Regions from separate parts of the Clostridium fungisolvens genome, predicted to be linked through region 2. Evidence: a T-box and tRNA genes for the amino acid it is inferred to sense, from the RefSeq annotation. Region 2 holds a T-box; the other holds one or more tRNA genes.
The links. A T-box is a leader RNA that pairs with one kind of tRNA and senses whether it is charged. The one in region 2 lies ahead of bsdtw1_RS15145 (alanine--tRNA ligase), so its partner is inferred to be a tRNA-Ala.
Positions count from the first base shown of each region.

Region 1: it has a tRNA-Ala gene. The T-box ahead of bsdtw1_RS15145 (alanine--tRNA ligase) is inferred to sense a tRNA for this amino acid. The anticodon was not compared.

Region 1 is NZ_BLZR01000001.1:4,506,892-4,515,037, forward strand. Features, by position in the region: rRNA gene rrf (5S ribosomal RNA) at 1-105, opposite strand, end outside; rRNA gene bsdtw1_RS20010 (23S ribosomal RNA) at 162-3,067, opposite strand; tRNA gene bsdtw1_RS20015 (tRNA-Ile) at 3,196-3,272, opposite strand; tRNA gene bsdtw1_RS20020 (tRNA-Ala) at 3,278-3,353, opposite strand; rRNA gene bsdtw1_RS20025 (16S ribosomal RNA) at 3,478-4,997, opposite strand; gene bsdtw1_RS20030 (DUF5050 domain-containing protein) at 5,825-6,847, shown strand; gene murD (UDP-N-acetylmuramoyl-L-alanine--D-glutamate ligase) at 6,920-8,146, opposite strand, start outside.
Region 2 is NZ_BLZR01000001.1:3,429,495-3,437,640, forward strand. Features, by position in the region: gene bsdtw1_RS15115 (MBL fold metallo-hydrolase) at 1-180, opposite strand, end outside; gene bsdtw1_RS15120 (hypothetical protein) at 418-1,092, opposite strand; gene bsdtw1_RS15125 (sugar O-acetyltransferase) at 1,351-1,965, opposite strand; gene bsdtw1_RS15130 (PHP domain-containing protein) at 2,260-3,144, opposite strand; gene bsdtw1_RS15135 (GNAT family N-acetyltransferase) at 3,175-3,621, opposite strand; gene bsdtw1_RS15140 (helix-turn-helix domain-containing protein) at 3,999-4,886, shown strand; gene bsdtw1_RS15145 (alanine--tRNA ligase) at 5,131-6,900, opposite strand; T-box leader at 6,956-7,213, opposite strand; gene bsdtw1_RS15150 (DMT family transporter) at 7,378-8,146, opposite strand, start outside.

The sequences.
Region 1 (8,146 bases), 1.1 Mb from region 2:
TTACTCTCCCACACAGTCGCCCATGCAGTACCATCAGCCGTCTAAGTCTTAACCTTCGTGTTCGGTATGGGTACGGGTGTAACCCTTAGACGCATCATCACTAGATATTGAAAGATTATTCTTTCAAAATTGCACTTAAGTTTACTTTGTAATATCTTGTATTGGTCAAGCCCTCGACCTATTAGTATCGGTCAGCTGAACATGTTACCATGCTTACACCTCCGACCTATCAACCTCGTGTTCTTCGAGGGGTCTTACTAGCTTACGCTATGGGAAATCTAATCTTGAGGTGGGCTTCACGCTTAGATGCTTTCAGCGTTTATCCCTTCCCGACGTAGCTACCCAGCTATGCTCCTGGCGGAACAACTGGTGCACCAGAGGTCAGTCCATCCCGGTCCTCTCGTACTAAGGACAGCTCCTCTCAAATTTCCTACGCCCGCGACGGATAGGGACCGAACTGTCTCACGACGTTCTGAACCCAGCTCGCGTGCCGCTTTAATGGGCGAACAGCCCAACCCTTGGGACCTACTTCAGCCCCAGGATGCGACGAGCCGACATCGAGGTGCCAAACCTCCCCGTCGATGTGGACTCTTGGGGGAGATCAGCCTGTTATCCCCGAGGTAGCTTTTATCCGTTGAGCGATGGCCCTCCCACGAGGTACCACCGGATCACTAAGCCCGACTTTCGTCCCTGCTCCACTTGTGGGTGTCGCAGTCAGGCTCCCTTCTGCCTTTGCACTCTACGAACGATTTCCGACCGTTCTGAGGGAACCTTTGGGCGCCTCCGTTACTTTTTTGGAGGCGACCGCCCCAGTCAAACTGCCCACCTAACAATGTCCCGTCACCAGCTTCATGGTGCCCGGTTAGAATCCCAGTACTGTCAGGGTGGTATCCCAAGGACGACTCCACATCCCCTAACGAGGATGCTTCCAAGTCTCCCACCTATCCTGTACAGACAATACCGAAACTCAATGCTAAGCTACAGTAAAGCTCTACGGGGTCTTTCCGTCCAATCGCGGGTAGCAAGCATCTTCACTTGCACTACAACTTCGCCGGATTTACAGTTGAGACAGTGCCCAAGTCATTACGCCATTCGTGCGGGTCAGAACTTACCTGACAAGGAATTTCGCTACCTTAGGACCGTTATAGTTACGGCCGCCGTTTACTGGGGCTTAAGTTCACCGCTTCGCGTTACCGCTAACGATTCCCCTTAACCTTCCAGCACCGGGCAGGCGTCAGCCCCTATACATCAGCTTTCGCTTTAGCAGAGACCTGTGTTTTTGCTAAACAGTTGCTTGGGCCTATTCTCTGCGACCTACTCTCGTAGGCACCCCTTCTCCCGAAGTTACGGGGTCAATTTGCCGAGTTCCTTAACTGTAATTCTTCCGCCGGCCTTAGGATTCTCTCCTCACCTACCTGTGTCGGTTTGCGGTACGGGTACTACATTTCTCCCTAGAAGCTTTTCTTGGCAGCGTAGAATCAAGTACTTCAGCCTAAAAGGCCTTCCCCATCACACCTCAGCTAATACAGGCGGATTTGCCTACCTGTATACCTAAGTGCTTAGACTAGCATCCAATAGCTAGCACACTCTATCTTCCTGCGTCACTCCATCGGTAATAACGATTTGCAGTAGTATCGGAATATCAACCGATTGTCCATCACCTACGCCTTTCGGCCTCGGCTTAGGTCCCGACTAACCCTCAGCGGACGAGCCTTCCTGAGGAAACCTTAGGTTTTCGGCCACTAGGATTCTCACCTAGTTCTCGCTACTGATGCCAACATACTCACTCGTAATCAGTCCACCGCTCCTTACGGTACGACTTCAGCCCGATTACGACGCTCCCCTACCCCAGCAGATAAATCTGCTAGCCGTAGCTTCGGTGATAAGTTTGAGCCCCGAACATCTTCGGCGCAGGATCTCTCGACTAGTGAGCTATTACGCACTCTTTTAATGAGTGGCTGCTTCTAAGCCAACATCCTAGTTGTCTTAGAAATCCCACATCCTTTTCCACTTAACTTATACTTTGGGACCTTAGCTGACGATCTGGGCTGTTTCCCTTTTGACTACGGATCTTATCATTCGCAGTCTGACTGCCGGACTAATACTATATGGCATTCGGAGTTTGATAAGGTTCGGTAAGCGATATGCCCCCTAGCCCATTCAGTGCTCTACCTCCATTAGTCATATCCGACGCTAGCCCTAAAGCTATTTCGGGGAGAACCAGCTATCTCCGAGTTCGATTGGAATTTCTCCGCTATCCACAGCTCATCCCATGGTTTTTCAACACCAACGTGGTTCGGTCCTCCACGAAGTTTTACCTTCGCTTCAACCTGGCCATGGATAGGTCACCCGGTTTCGGGTCTACGGCATGCAACTAGTCGCCCTATTCAGACTCGGTTTCCCTTCGGCTCCGTACCTTAAGTACTTAACCTCGCTACATACCGTAACTCGTTGGCTCGTTCTACAAAAAGCACATCATCACACACATATGGTGCTATGATCGGTTGTAGGCACACGGTTTCAGGTTCTATTTCACTCCCCTCCCGGGGTTCTTTTCACCTTTCCCTCACGGTACTTCTTCACTATCGGTCATCAAGTAGTATTTAGCCTTGGGAGGTGGTCCTCCCTGCTTCCCACAAGGTTTCACGTGTCTCGTGGTACTCTGGAGCAGAACTATGGTCTTCTTGTTTCACTTACAGGACTATTACCTTCTACGGTGTATCTTTCCAGATATCTTCAATTACAATAGCCACCAATGTTATGTTCTGTCCGCAACCCCAAAGATAAATCTTTGGTTTGGGCTCTTCCGATTTCGCTCGCCGCTACTGACGGAATCGATTTTTCTTTCTCTTCCTCTAGGTACTTAGATGTTTCAGTTCCCTAGGTTTACCCTCCTATAGCTATGTATTCACTATAGGATACGTAGGGTTACCTACGTGAGTTTCCTCATTCGGAGATCTTTGGATCACAGGCTATTTGCGCCTACCCAAAGCTTATCGCAGCTTGTCACGTCCTTCTTCGGCTCTTGATGCCAAGGCATTCACCATGCGCCCTTTGTAGCTTGACCTATCAAATCAAATTTGAGTTACAAATTTGCTGATTTACTAAAATACTAGCGTGCATTTTAGTAATCAATTTATTACAAAGAATAGTAAATATCTTTACTTTAACTTATGTGCAATTTTCAAAGAACAATGGTGGGCTTAAATGGACTCGAACCATCGACCTCACGCTTATCAGGCGTGCGCTCTAACCAGCTGAGCTATAAGCCCACAAATGGTGGAGATAAAGAGATTCGAACTCTTGACCCCCTGCGTGCAAGGCAGGTGCTCTCCCAACTGAGCTATACCCCCATATGTGTATATTAAATTAAGATGCCAATTACTTGGTATCTCAAAATTAAACAGAGAGAGATTCTAACCAGAATTCGTATATATTAAGTCTGAAATGCATCAGTACTTAATAATTTCTCCATAGAAAGGAGGTGATCCAGCCGCAGGTTCTCCTACGGCTACCTTGTTACGACTTCACCCCAATCGCTGACCCTACCTTCGGCTGCTGCCTCCCTTACGGGTTAGCTCACAGACTTCGGGTATTGCCAACTCTCATGGTGTGACGGGCGGTGTGTACAAGGCCCGGGAACGTATTCACCGCGACATGCTGATTCGCGATTACTAGCAACTCCGGCTTCATGTAGGCGAGTTTCAGCCTACAATCCGAACTGGGACAAGTTTTTGAGATTTGCTCCACCTCACGGTCTTGCGTCTCTTTGTACTTGCCATTGTAGCACGTGTGTAGCCCTAGACATAAGGGGCATGATGATTTGACGTCATCCCCACCTTCCTCCCGGTTAACCCGGGCAGTCTCGCTAGAGTGCTCAACTAAATGGTAGCAACTAACAATAAGGGTTGCGCTCGTTGCGGGACTTAACCCAACATCTCACGACACGAGCTGACGACAACCATGCACCACCTGTCTTCCTGTCGGTACCAAAGGTACCGACTTCCCCGGTTAAGGGTAATTCAGGAGATGTCAAGTCTAGGTAAGGTTCTTCGCGTTGCTTCGAATTAAACCACATGCTCCGCTGCTTGTGCGGGCCCCCGTCAATTCCTTTGAGTTTTAATCTTGCGACCGTACTCCCCAGGCGGGATACTTATTGTGTTAACGGCGGCACGGAGGTGTTGAAACCCCCACACCTAGTATCCATCGTTTACGGCGTGGACTACCAGGGTATCTAATCCTGTTTGCTCCCCACGCTTTCGAGCCTCAGTGTCAGTTACAGTCCAGAAAGTCGCCTTCGCCACTGGTGTTCTTCCTAATCTCTACGCATTTCACCGCTACACTAGGAATTCCACTTTCCTCTCCTGCACTCTAGATATCCAGTTTGGAATGCAGCACCCAAGTTAAGCTCAGGTATTTCACATCCCACTTAAATATCCACCTACGCTCCCTTTACGCCCAGTAAATCCGGACAACGCTTGCCACCTACGTATTACCGCGGCTGCTGGCACGTAGTTAGCCGTGGCTTCCTCCTTGGGTACCGTCATTATCGTCCCCAAAGACAGAGCTTTACAACCCGAAGGCCTTCATCACTCACGCGGCGTTGCTGCATCAGGGTTTCCCCCATTGTGCAATATTCCCCACTGCTGCCTCCCGTAGGAGTCTGGACCGTATCTCAGTTCCAATGTGGCCGATCACCCTCTCAGGTCGGCTACGCATCGTCGCCTTGGTGAGCCATTACCTCACCAACTAGCTAATGCGCCGCGGGTCCATCTTATAGCGGATTGCTCCTTTGATTTTCATTTCATGCGAAACGAAAATGTTATGCGGTATTAATCTTCCTTTCGGAAGGCTATCCCCCTCTATAAGGCAGGTTACCCACGTGTTACTCACCCGTCCGCCGCTAAGAAAGTTCCGAAGAACTTTCTCCGCTCGACTTGCATGTGTTAGGCACGCCGCCAGCGTTCGTCCTGAGCCAGGATCAAACTCTCAATTTAAAGTTTAATCATAGCTTACTTACTTAGTAAGTCTTTTTTCAAAAGAATTGCTGGTTTAGTTTAAGTCTAGTTTTAGACTTTGTTTATCTTCTCTGTTTAATTTTCAAAGACCAGTGCAATCGTTTCCGACTGCTTAATAATATTAACATTTAAGATTTAAATTGTCAACTTATTTTTTCAACAAGTTTTAATTTATTATCTTGTCACTCATCTGCGACGTTTATTATAGTAACATTTTTATTATTTTACTCATTCCTATCTATGATATAAATAAAGAAATTATCTCACTATAGTTTTATTTTACTAATATATTTAAGCTATTTCTATTAATGATACACGTGGTAATGTTTATAAATAAATTTGTATTTTATTGTTAATATATCTAATATCATTACGATAATATACTTAGTATACATCTACTTTTTTGAATTATTAACAGAACGTTTTACATGTTATATATTCTTTTTTATTCTTTAGTAGTGTAATTTTTTTAGGCACTAAAGTTTAACTACAAGCAGTTTTGTCTAAATCATTTTTTTAAAGAATAAAAAACTTATAACTAACAATCAATTGATATATACTTAAATATGAACTACTTCAATCAAAAATCTATTTTTAAACTTCTCATGTTTTCTCATGAATAGAACTTTAAGCCATGGATTCAAGTATGAAGTAATTTATTAATGATTAAAACTATAAACCAAAAAACTATATTCATTAACAGAATTTAGTAAAGTCAATATTAGTATTTAAATAGTTCTGTATGAGATTTTACACTACTATTTATAAATCTATATATTTTATAAATAATACTTAGGAGGAAAAGCATGAAGAAATTTTTAATTTGTTCAGTTATCGTATTTTCTTTTTTATTAGTTGGTTGTTCATCTAAAAGCAATTCAACAAACTCAAGCACTAATAGTAGCAATTCAACTGAGATAAAAATAACTTCTCCAACTACAGAAAATAATTCAAACAATGATGTAAAAAATGATACAAAAAGCATCTCAGTGTCTGGAGATCCTATTGTCGCTCTACCGATCGTAAAAGTAGGTAACAATATATATGTATCTCAATGGAAAGACAATAATAGGTTATATGAATATTTAGGTAGCGATATTAACTCAATAAATGATTTGCTCAAAGCTACAAAGAAATATGATTTATTTTCTAGAGAAATGGTTCAAGATACTGAAAAAATATATTTTACTAATATATCTGATAACGGCAATATATATACTTTATCTGATAGCACAAAGGAAGTAAAAAAACTTGATAACAGCAAAAGTTCAAATATAACTTTAGGAGCCGACGGATTATATTTTATAAATCAAAGTGATAACAGTAAGATTTATAAAATAAATTTGAGCGATAATACTAAAACTGCAGTAATTCAAGATTCTGTAGGAAAGTTTCTTTTATTTAACGATACAATAATATATCAAAATAAAAATGACAAATTCAAACTATACGCTTACTCTCTTACTGATAAAACAAAAACTGAACTAACTAGTAATTCGGCTGAAAGCTTTGGTGTTGCTAACAACAAACTAATTTATGTTAATTCAGGAGATCAAGATTCTATATGGAGTTTAGATTTGCAGAGCATGGAAGATAAGAAGCTTATGAATGTTGAAGCAGAGAACCTACAAGTAATTTCAGGAAGAATATTCTTTATAAATAGGTCTTCAGGTAATTATTTAAACGAATTAATTTCACCTGCAAACGGAACAGCATCAACAAACCCAATTATAAACGAAGGTGTTGAGCAATACTTTATATCTGAAAACACTGTATACTATGAATCAAAAACTTCTCATAATGATATAAAAACATATAATATCAAATAATCGAAATTTTTATACTTTGCTTTACATAATAAAAGACGCTAATGCCTACTTCATTAGCGTCTTTTTTATTAACTATAAATTGTTAACTATCTCTTTAAATTTATTTCCTCTTACTTCAAAGTTTGCAAACATATCAAAGCTTGCACAAGCAGGAGATAGCGCAACTATATCCTCTTCGTCTGCCAATTCCTTTGCTTTCAACACAGCGTTTTCTAAACTATCTACACAATATATAGGAACTTCAATACCCTCTTCTTGTTTTAACTTATTAAATGCTTCTACTATTTTATCTTTTGTGGCACCTAATAAAATAAGTTTTTTTATATATTTATATCCTTCATACGCAAGAGGTTCAAAAGGTATCTTCTTATCATATCCTCCTGCTATTAGTATCACAGGTTTTTCAAAAGCTTTTATTGTAGCTAAAGTTCTTGTAGGAGATGACCCTATAGAATCATTATAATATTTCACTCCATTTACTTCTCTTATAAATTCACTTCTATGTGCAACCCCTCTGAACGAAGTTGCAACATTTTTCATAACTTCCACAGATACTTCTCCGTAAGTTGCTGCGAAGGCTGCCAAATAATTCTCCACATTATGCATTCCCTTTATGACAATATCGCTCTTTTTACATATCTCATTGCCAAATACGTACAAACTTCCATCTTTATAGTAAGCCCCATCTTTTAGTTCTCTTTTAGAACTAAATTCTATAACTTTTCCTTGAGCCTCATCTTTAAATGAAGCTGTTATGTCATTTTCTCTATTTATAATAAGTAAATCTTTTGGAGTTTGAAACTTGAATATATTCTTTTTAGCATCAATATACTCTCCCATTCCTTTATGCATATCTAAATGATTAGGAGTTATATTCGTAACAATTGCAACATCTACTTGACTATTCATTGTCATCAACTGAAAGCTTGATAATTCTAAAACAACTCTATCTTCTTCTTTAATTTCCTCTATTTTTGTAAACAGTGGTATACCTATATTTCCACCTGTCCAAGTCTTAAATCCTTGAGCCTTAAGCAACTCAGATATTACAGAAGTTGTAGTAGTTTTTCCATCACTGCCAGTAATTCCATACACCTTTCCTTTACAATATCTAACGAACTCCTCTATTTCTGATGTTATATACGCTCCATTAGCCTTTGCATTTAATAGAGCTTCATGATCTATTCTCATCGATGGACTCTTGAATATAACATCAAAGCCTACTAAATTATCAAGATAACCTTCTCCAAGATTCAACTTAACACCTTTTATTTCAAATCCAGTTGCAACTTCACCTAA
Region 2 (8,146 bases):
GATGTCAGTCACTCCCATACTCATTTCTGTTTCACTCTCATTAATGAATTTTCCATTGACGTAATTATTAAAATGCTTGTAAAGTTCTTTATTCGGTCTTCCGCCGAAAACCGGATTTAAGTTTACAAACAATGCTATAGCTATACATAATAAAATTAAAAAAACAAATAAATATATCATGCTTTTCAAGCTCCTTTCCATCCATAAATATACATCTTTTTATGTCAGTATATCAATGTATATGAAAAAAGTATAGAAGAACTGTCATTACAATATAACGTAGTCTTAAGACATCTAACCTAAGATAGCTAGTGATAAAGCCGCTAAAGAATATCACTTTAGCGGCTTTTTGATTACCTGTCTTCACAGATCCATATAAGGATAATATATTTAAATTTCCCCTTTTAAAGAACTATTCTAATTTTTAATATAATTTAATAATTCTTTTGCATCCTTCAGAGGTCCTATTGGACCAGCTGAAGTAGGAGTAAAAATAGCCATCTTGCTATATTGACCGTCTAACGGAAATACTATAGCGTTGTATACTAATTTACAATCAGACTTGTTGTCTTTTCCATACTTCCAGTTCATAGTTATCTTACTGGTATATATGAATTCTACAACATTATTGCTTTTTTCCTGCTTTTCTATATCTCTACTGCTTATAGAAGTTTTATAAATATCATTTGCACTTGTAACTCTTGCTTTTATTAGCTTTACAATCTTATCAAACTTCTTGTTCTTTTTATCTATAACTGTTTGTTTTCCTTTATTATAATACACTATCTTATCTGGAACTTTAATTAAATCTTCTACATCACTAGTTCCAGTTGTAGTATTTGCTTTAGGTGCTGTTGGCGCATTTACTTTAGCGTCTGTTGTACTATTCACTTTAGTATCTGTTGTATTATCAGCTTTAGTATCTGTTGCATTATCCACTTTCGTTTCTGATGCCTTATTATCCTGGCTTGTACTACTATTAGAAGAAGTGCTATTTTTTGAAGTTTTTGCACTGCAGCCATAAACAGTAAAAATCATCATGCAAATTAGAATAGAACTAATAACTCTGGTTTTTATAATACTTTTATTCATTTTAATTTTTCCCCTCACTTAATATACTCATATGACACAGAATTCAAATTATCCATATTCAAATGGTTATTGTTAAAATTTTACAAAATATTTCTCTTCAACTACAATAACAATATTTTACTATTATGTCAACTTCACTATTATCCATTTATATATACGAAATTATTTATAAGCCTTATCTAAATAAAAATAAGATGCTCATTGAGAACACCTTATCTTTTAACTCTTAATTTTTAAACTTTTTATAATTAGTTGAACTTACTCGTTATAATCCTCAACATCAAACTCATAATTTTTATAATAATATTTACGATCTTCTTCTGTAATCTCACGAATTACCTTACATGGATTTCCTACGGCAATAACATTATCAGGTATATCCTTCGTTACCACACTTCCAGAGCCAATTACAACATTATTTCCGATATGAACTCCAGGGTTTACAACAACATTTCCCCCAAGCCAAACATTATCTCCTATTGTTATGCCAATACCATATTCATAACCTGAATTTCGTGAATCAGGATGTAATGGATGACCAGCTGTATATAGTGAAACATTTGGTGCAAATTGTGCGTTCTTACCAATAACCACTTTACCAACATCTAATATTGTTAAATTATAATTGGCGAAAAAATTATTGCCAACTTCAATATTTTTACCATAATCACAGTGAAATGGCTGCTCTACAACAATGTTGTCCCCAGTTTTTCCTAGTATATTCTTAATTAATCGCTCTATTTTATCTTTCTCATCTGGACTCAATAAATTGTACTCATGTACCTTTAACTTATTTTCCATTCTTTCTTCTGAAAGTCCATCTAACCAAGCTTTATATGGCAACCCTGCTAACATTCTTTCTTTTTGATTCATTTCTAAATTCTCCTTTTCTACCAGTGTACCCTTATTTTTATTAACATGTAATTTACTATTGTGGTCTACATCATATTCATACAGTATCTCTTCCCTTAATTCTACTGTTATTATACAATTTCCCTTTGTATTTATAGAAGAACCACTTCTTAATTAAATTTATATTTTTAAATTCTCCTCTCAGAACCCAGATGAGTTTGGAAAATAGATTTCAGATTGAAGCGTTTCATCTTTATTTCTTAATTTTTCATTTCTGATTTATGCGTATTAGATACAAAGTTCCTGTGATCAAACTTAATTTATACCAACCTTTAATTCTGCTATTATTCTCTCTTCATTGTGCTCACATTCCGTTCCACCTAAAGATATACTAGGTTTAGTTTTCCCATGAAAATCACTTCCACAGGTTAAAAGCAATTTATGTTTCAATGCAAATTCTTTATAAAATGCTACTTGTTCTTTATTATGATAGCTGCTATAAACTTCTATGCCCTTAATCCCACAGGCAATGATGTCTTCTAATAGATCTACTTTTTCCTTAACATTATTCCCTGGGTGAGCTAAAACTGGTATGCCTCCACTTTCCTTAATGATTTTAACTGCTTCCTGCAAACTTATGAACTTTACTTCAACGTAAGCAGGTTTACCTTGAGCACAATAATCCCAGTAAAAATTCACATAAGGATTATCACTCCTAGATCCGTTTTCATAATAAGGCTTAAGTAGTGGATTTTCATGAGCCTCATCAAACATCATAGCAGCTTCAGCAATCATTTCACCATTAACTACGCCATTTCTAGATAATGAAGTAATCACTTCATCTGAAAAATCTATGCCCAGTTCTCTTACTAATCGCATTCGCTCTTTTGATGCAGTTTGTTCTTGTGTAATAATATTTTCTTCAATCTCATGGAATATTTTTTCATTATAATCTATACCATACCCCAAAACATGTAAATTCACCTTATCAATAGAACAATCCAGTTCTATTGCAGGAATAATTTCAATATCTTTGCCAATGCAATACTCTTTTGCTTCCACTATTGCTCTTACAGAGTTATGGTCTGCAATTGAAAAATATTTTATGTTTTTATCTAAGCAAAAATCTACTAACCTCTGGGGCTTAAACTCCCCATCATCACTGTAACAAGAGTGCATATGCAAATCTATATAACTCATCTTTGCTATCTCCTTTTTCCTATTCTTATTTTACAAATAATACGCCAATGCTACTGCGTCATTTTGATAATCATGAATTTCCTTAAATCCATATTTTAAATAAAAATGATACCCTACAGAATTTCTAGAACTTGCATAAAGCATCATTGTTTCAAATTCTTCACTTATAAGTTGTTTTCCTAATGCGTCTAATAGCTTGTGCCCAATCCCCTGCCTCTGATGGCCAGGCAGTATATCAATATGAAAATGTACTGGATGATTATATACTACTTTATCTAAGGCTAATAAAAAGCTTTCAAAAAACTCAATATCTTCTGGTGATAACTGCTTTAGTCTTGGATAATATATTTGATTCATCAATTGTTTATATCGAATATAATCTGTATTACAGATTACATATCCTATAGGCTTATCCTCTTTGTCAGTTGCCACCCATATATGTTCTGGCTCCTGTTCTGTGAAATAATCATTGAACATAACACATACACCCTCAAGTTTGTTGTCATTTATCTTGTAATCATCCCATGCAGTTTCCTTACATATTGTCCTTAGATAGGGTTTATCATCATAACGATATTTTCTTATATTTACATTATCATTTTTAATAATAATCTACCTCCCAAGCAAAATTCTCCAATCTCTTTCTTATTTAACTTATAATATAATAATATTCTGTAACCCTTCATAATTATATAAAAATAGTTTTATTTTTTATAACAATCGTATATAGATTTATACTAAGATAATGAGTTAAAATCGATATATAACTACTAAGTATATATAGCTTAGGTTTGAATGGACATGCTAAATTTTCAAAAATGTCCTGAAAATTTATAACTTTTGGAGGAAAACCTATGTTGGAAATACAATTATTAAGTGATAATTCAGAAATTGTTTCATATAATTTCACTGACTTTCCTATTCGTGCAAAGCAAGCCTTACTTTCAGACTACCCAAATATGACTGCTGCAAATCATTGGCATAAGGATTGGGAATTCACTCTAGTTTTAAAGGGAAAAATGTCTTATTACGTAAACGGAAAAGTCTATAAAATTCAAGAGGATCAATGTATTTTCGTAAATTCCGAGCAGATGCATTATGGCTTTTCTGCAGATGGTTCTGACTGTGATTTTATCTGCATACTGATACACCCATACCTGATTTCTACTATTGAAAGAATTAGGGACGCTTATGTACTTCCAATATGTACAGATGCTTCACATCCATTTTTCATATTGACTCAAGAAATATCTTGGCAAAGAAACTTGATAGACATGCTAGAACAAATATATAAATTATGTGATGAGGAACAAGATGGTTTTGAGTTGCAGCTAATGAGCCTCCTACATTCATTATGTTATAGACTTCACCAAGATATGAAAAACAATATGTCCACTAATGAAAATACTGATAATAAAAAACTGGAAGCTATGCATAACATGATAGGTTTTATACAGAAGAATTATCAGAGAAAAATATCTCTAAATGAGATCGCCACTGCTGGAAATGTATGCCGTAGTAGTTGCTGTGATATCTTTCAATTAATTTTACATAAGACTCCAATCTCTTATCTAACAGAATATAGACTAGAAAAAAGCATCGAGCTTTTAAATATTCCTTCACTTTCAGTTACTGAAATAGCACTCCAATGTGGCTTTAACGGCTCCAGTTATTTTACGGAAATATTCCATAAAAATTTTGGGTTTACACCAATGCAATATAGAAAAAAGAAACTTAGTTGAACTTAATCTACAAAAATACTATTGTTATATTTTTATAGAACAATCTTATAGATTAAACATTTATCTTTGACTATAATTACAGCAACAAATGGTCTTAAAGAAGTTATGAACTTACATGGGATAATAGAATAGTTCGAGCAAAGTAAAAACAACCTCTATGAAAAATTATAAAATTTAGATAGAGGTTGTTTTATTTTTTATAGCCACAAACTTATTTCACTTTTTTAAACTACGCAGTCTTTCATTATCCTATAGTAGCCTTAATTCTTCTTACTCCAGATGATGAGCTTTCTTCCTTAAATATTTTGAAACTCTTTAGCTCAGATGTATTTGAAGCATGAGGCCCCCCACATATTTCTTTGGAGTATCCAGGAATGGTATATACCTTTACAATCTCCCCATACTTGCTTTCAAAAACTCCAATAGCACCGTCTGCTCTTGCTTCTTCTAAGGTTTGTTCAGTACATACAACATCTATTCCTTTTGATATAGCCTCATTTACTATTTTTTCTACCTGTTCTAACTCTTCCTTCGTCAGCTTTCTTTCAAAGGAAAAATCAAATCTCAGCCTCTCTGAATTGATATTACTTCCCCTTTGATATACACTGTCCCCTAGCACTTTTCGAAGTGCAGCATTTAATAAATGAGTAGCTGTATGAAGCTTAGTTGTTCTCTCGCTATTGTCTGCAAGTCCTCCTTTGAACTTTTCAGCAGCACCTTTTCTAGACTTTTCTTGATGCTCCCTAAACTTTTCTTGAAAAGCAGATATATCTACATTTATCTTTCGTTCAGAGGCAATTTCAACAGTAAATTCAATTGGAAATCCAAAGGTATCATATAATTTGAAAGCTAAATCTCCACTTAAGCTATTGCCCTCCTCTAATTTAGAAAAATATCTCTCAGCCATCTTTAAACCGCTATCTAGAGTTTTTGAGAATAATAGATATTCCTTTTCAAGTTGCTCTAAAATAAACTTTTTATTTTTAACTAATTCAGAATATATATGGCCATAATTTTCAATAATTACTTCAGCAATACTGCAAATAATATTGCTATCAATTCCAAGTTTTTTAATTAACCTGATGGTACGCCTTATAAGTCTTCTTAATATATATCCTTGTTCAGAATTTGATGGTGTCACTCCCTTTGGGTCTCCCAAGATAAAGGTTGCTGCTCTCATATGATCACTGATTATACGAAAGGTCTCTTTGTTATCTTCTGTATATTTTATACCTGTAAGACTTTCTATCTTTTCTATAATAGGTTGAAATAGTTCTGTTTCATATACATTGTTATAGCCATTTAAAATCGTTAGTACACGCTCTAACCCCATTCCAGTATCTACATTTTTCTGTAGAAGCTCAGAATAAGTTCCGTCTTCATTCTTATTGTATTCCATGAAAACATTATTCCAAATCTCCACATATTTTCCACAGCTGCATGCAGGTCCACAATCTTCTCCACACTTTTCTTCACCCATATCATAGAAGATTTCTGTATCAGGACCACATGGCCCAGTTTTTCCTGCAGGTCCCCACCAGTTCTCATCTCTACCATAAAAATAAATCTGTTCTTTCTTAAGCCCATTTCTAATCCATATCTCTGCTGCCTCTGTATCTCTCGGTACTAGAGAATCACCTTCAAATACAGTGACTGCAAGTCTTTCTACAGGTATATTTAAATACTCTGTAAGAAATACATAGCTCATTGTAATAGACTCTTCCTTAAAATAATCTCCTAGAGACCAATTACCAAGCATCTCAAAAAAGGTTAAATGGGTATCATCCCCTACCTCATCAATATCACCCGTTCGAACACATTTTTGAACATCAACTAACCTCTTTCCCTGTGGGTGTTTTTCTCCTAAAAGATAAGGAACAAGGGGATGCATCCCTGCTGTAGTAAATAGTACGCTTGGATCATTATCAGGAAGCAGAGATGCTGAACCTATTGCTTTATGACCTCTCTTCTCAAAAAACTCTACATACATTTTTCTTAATTCATTTGCCTTCATTTTAACTCTCCTTTACTTATGAAAATAAAAAAGCCCTAAGCTGAATAAACTTTCAGCCTAGGGCGAACTATACAATCCGTGTTACCACCTAAATTCAGAGATTAACTCTGCACTCTGCAAGTACGAGGTGCTCAAAATGCAACCTGATACTAGTTTCCTTTTAACGGCAGAAAATCCGAAGAAGCCTACTAAGATCTCTCTTTTCGATTCACAGCTCAGAGACTGCTTCAATATAGCTTTCGTGAAGATTTCCACCTACCTCTTCTCTCTGTGACTACAGCTTATATCTACTATTTCTCATCATAGCCTTTAGGTTTTTAGTTGTATTAAAATTACCACAAAAGGAAACCAATGTCAATATATAAGAACTGAGTTAAGGTAGAAAATATTACTGCTTATATATTATCTTTATTAAACACTTATTATATTTAATCTCCATTTCAACAATAGACCTTACTATAAGGATATGATATACATCTATTCAATGGCACTGTGTTTTTCTATATTGTACACACCAAGTAAAATTATCAAAGTACCTATTAATTGAATCACTCTTATTTCCTCATTGAATATAAGAAACCCAGATACGATAGCCGTAGGCACTTCTAAGTTACCAATGACAGAGGTATTAAAAGATCCAATACGTTTTATAGAATAATAAAATAGCATTAGAGGTAAAAAAGCACATAACAAAGATAATATCATTATATAAATATAAGCCTTTATCGGCAGATTTAATTCTAAGCCCTTAGTAGGCAATCTATATATACAAAGAAAGATCAAAGAAAATAGCATAGAATAAAATGTTAGACTTATTGAATTAATATCCTTAAGCTTTTTAGATGAATACACATTCATAAATCCAAAACATGCAGCTGCTAAAATACCGTAAACTATACCTGTGGTTGAATATGAAAAAGGTAAAATTCCAATAACCATTGTACAGCCAATAAATATGGCAATAAGTAAAATAAAGCTCTTAATCGTAAACTTATTCTTTTCAAAAAACACTGAATATAAATAAATAAAAATTGGTGATGTATACAAAAGCACCGTAGCTATCCCTACTGGAAGATAGTAAAACGACTTATAATAAAACACCGTCATAAAGCAGTCACCTAATACACCAAGTACCATTAGCCTTAAAAAATCTGTCTTCCCTACTTTTAATGTTTTAATATTAAATATTGATAATGGGATAAATAGTAAAATCACAACAAATGTATATTGTAATATTATAAGATCG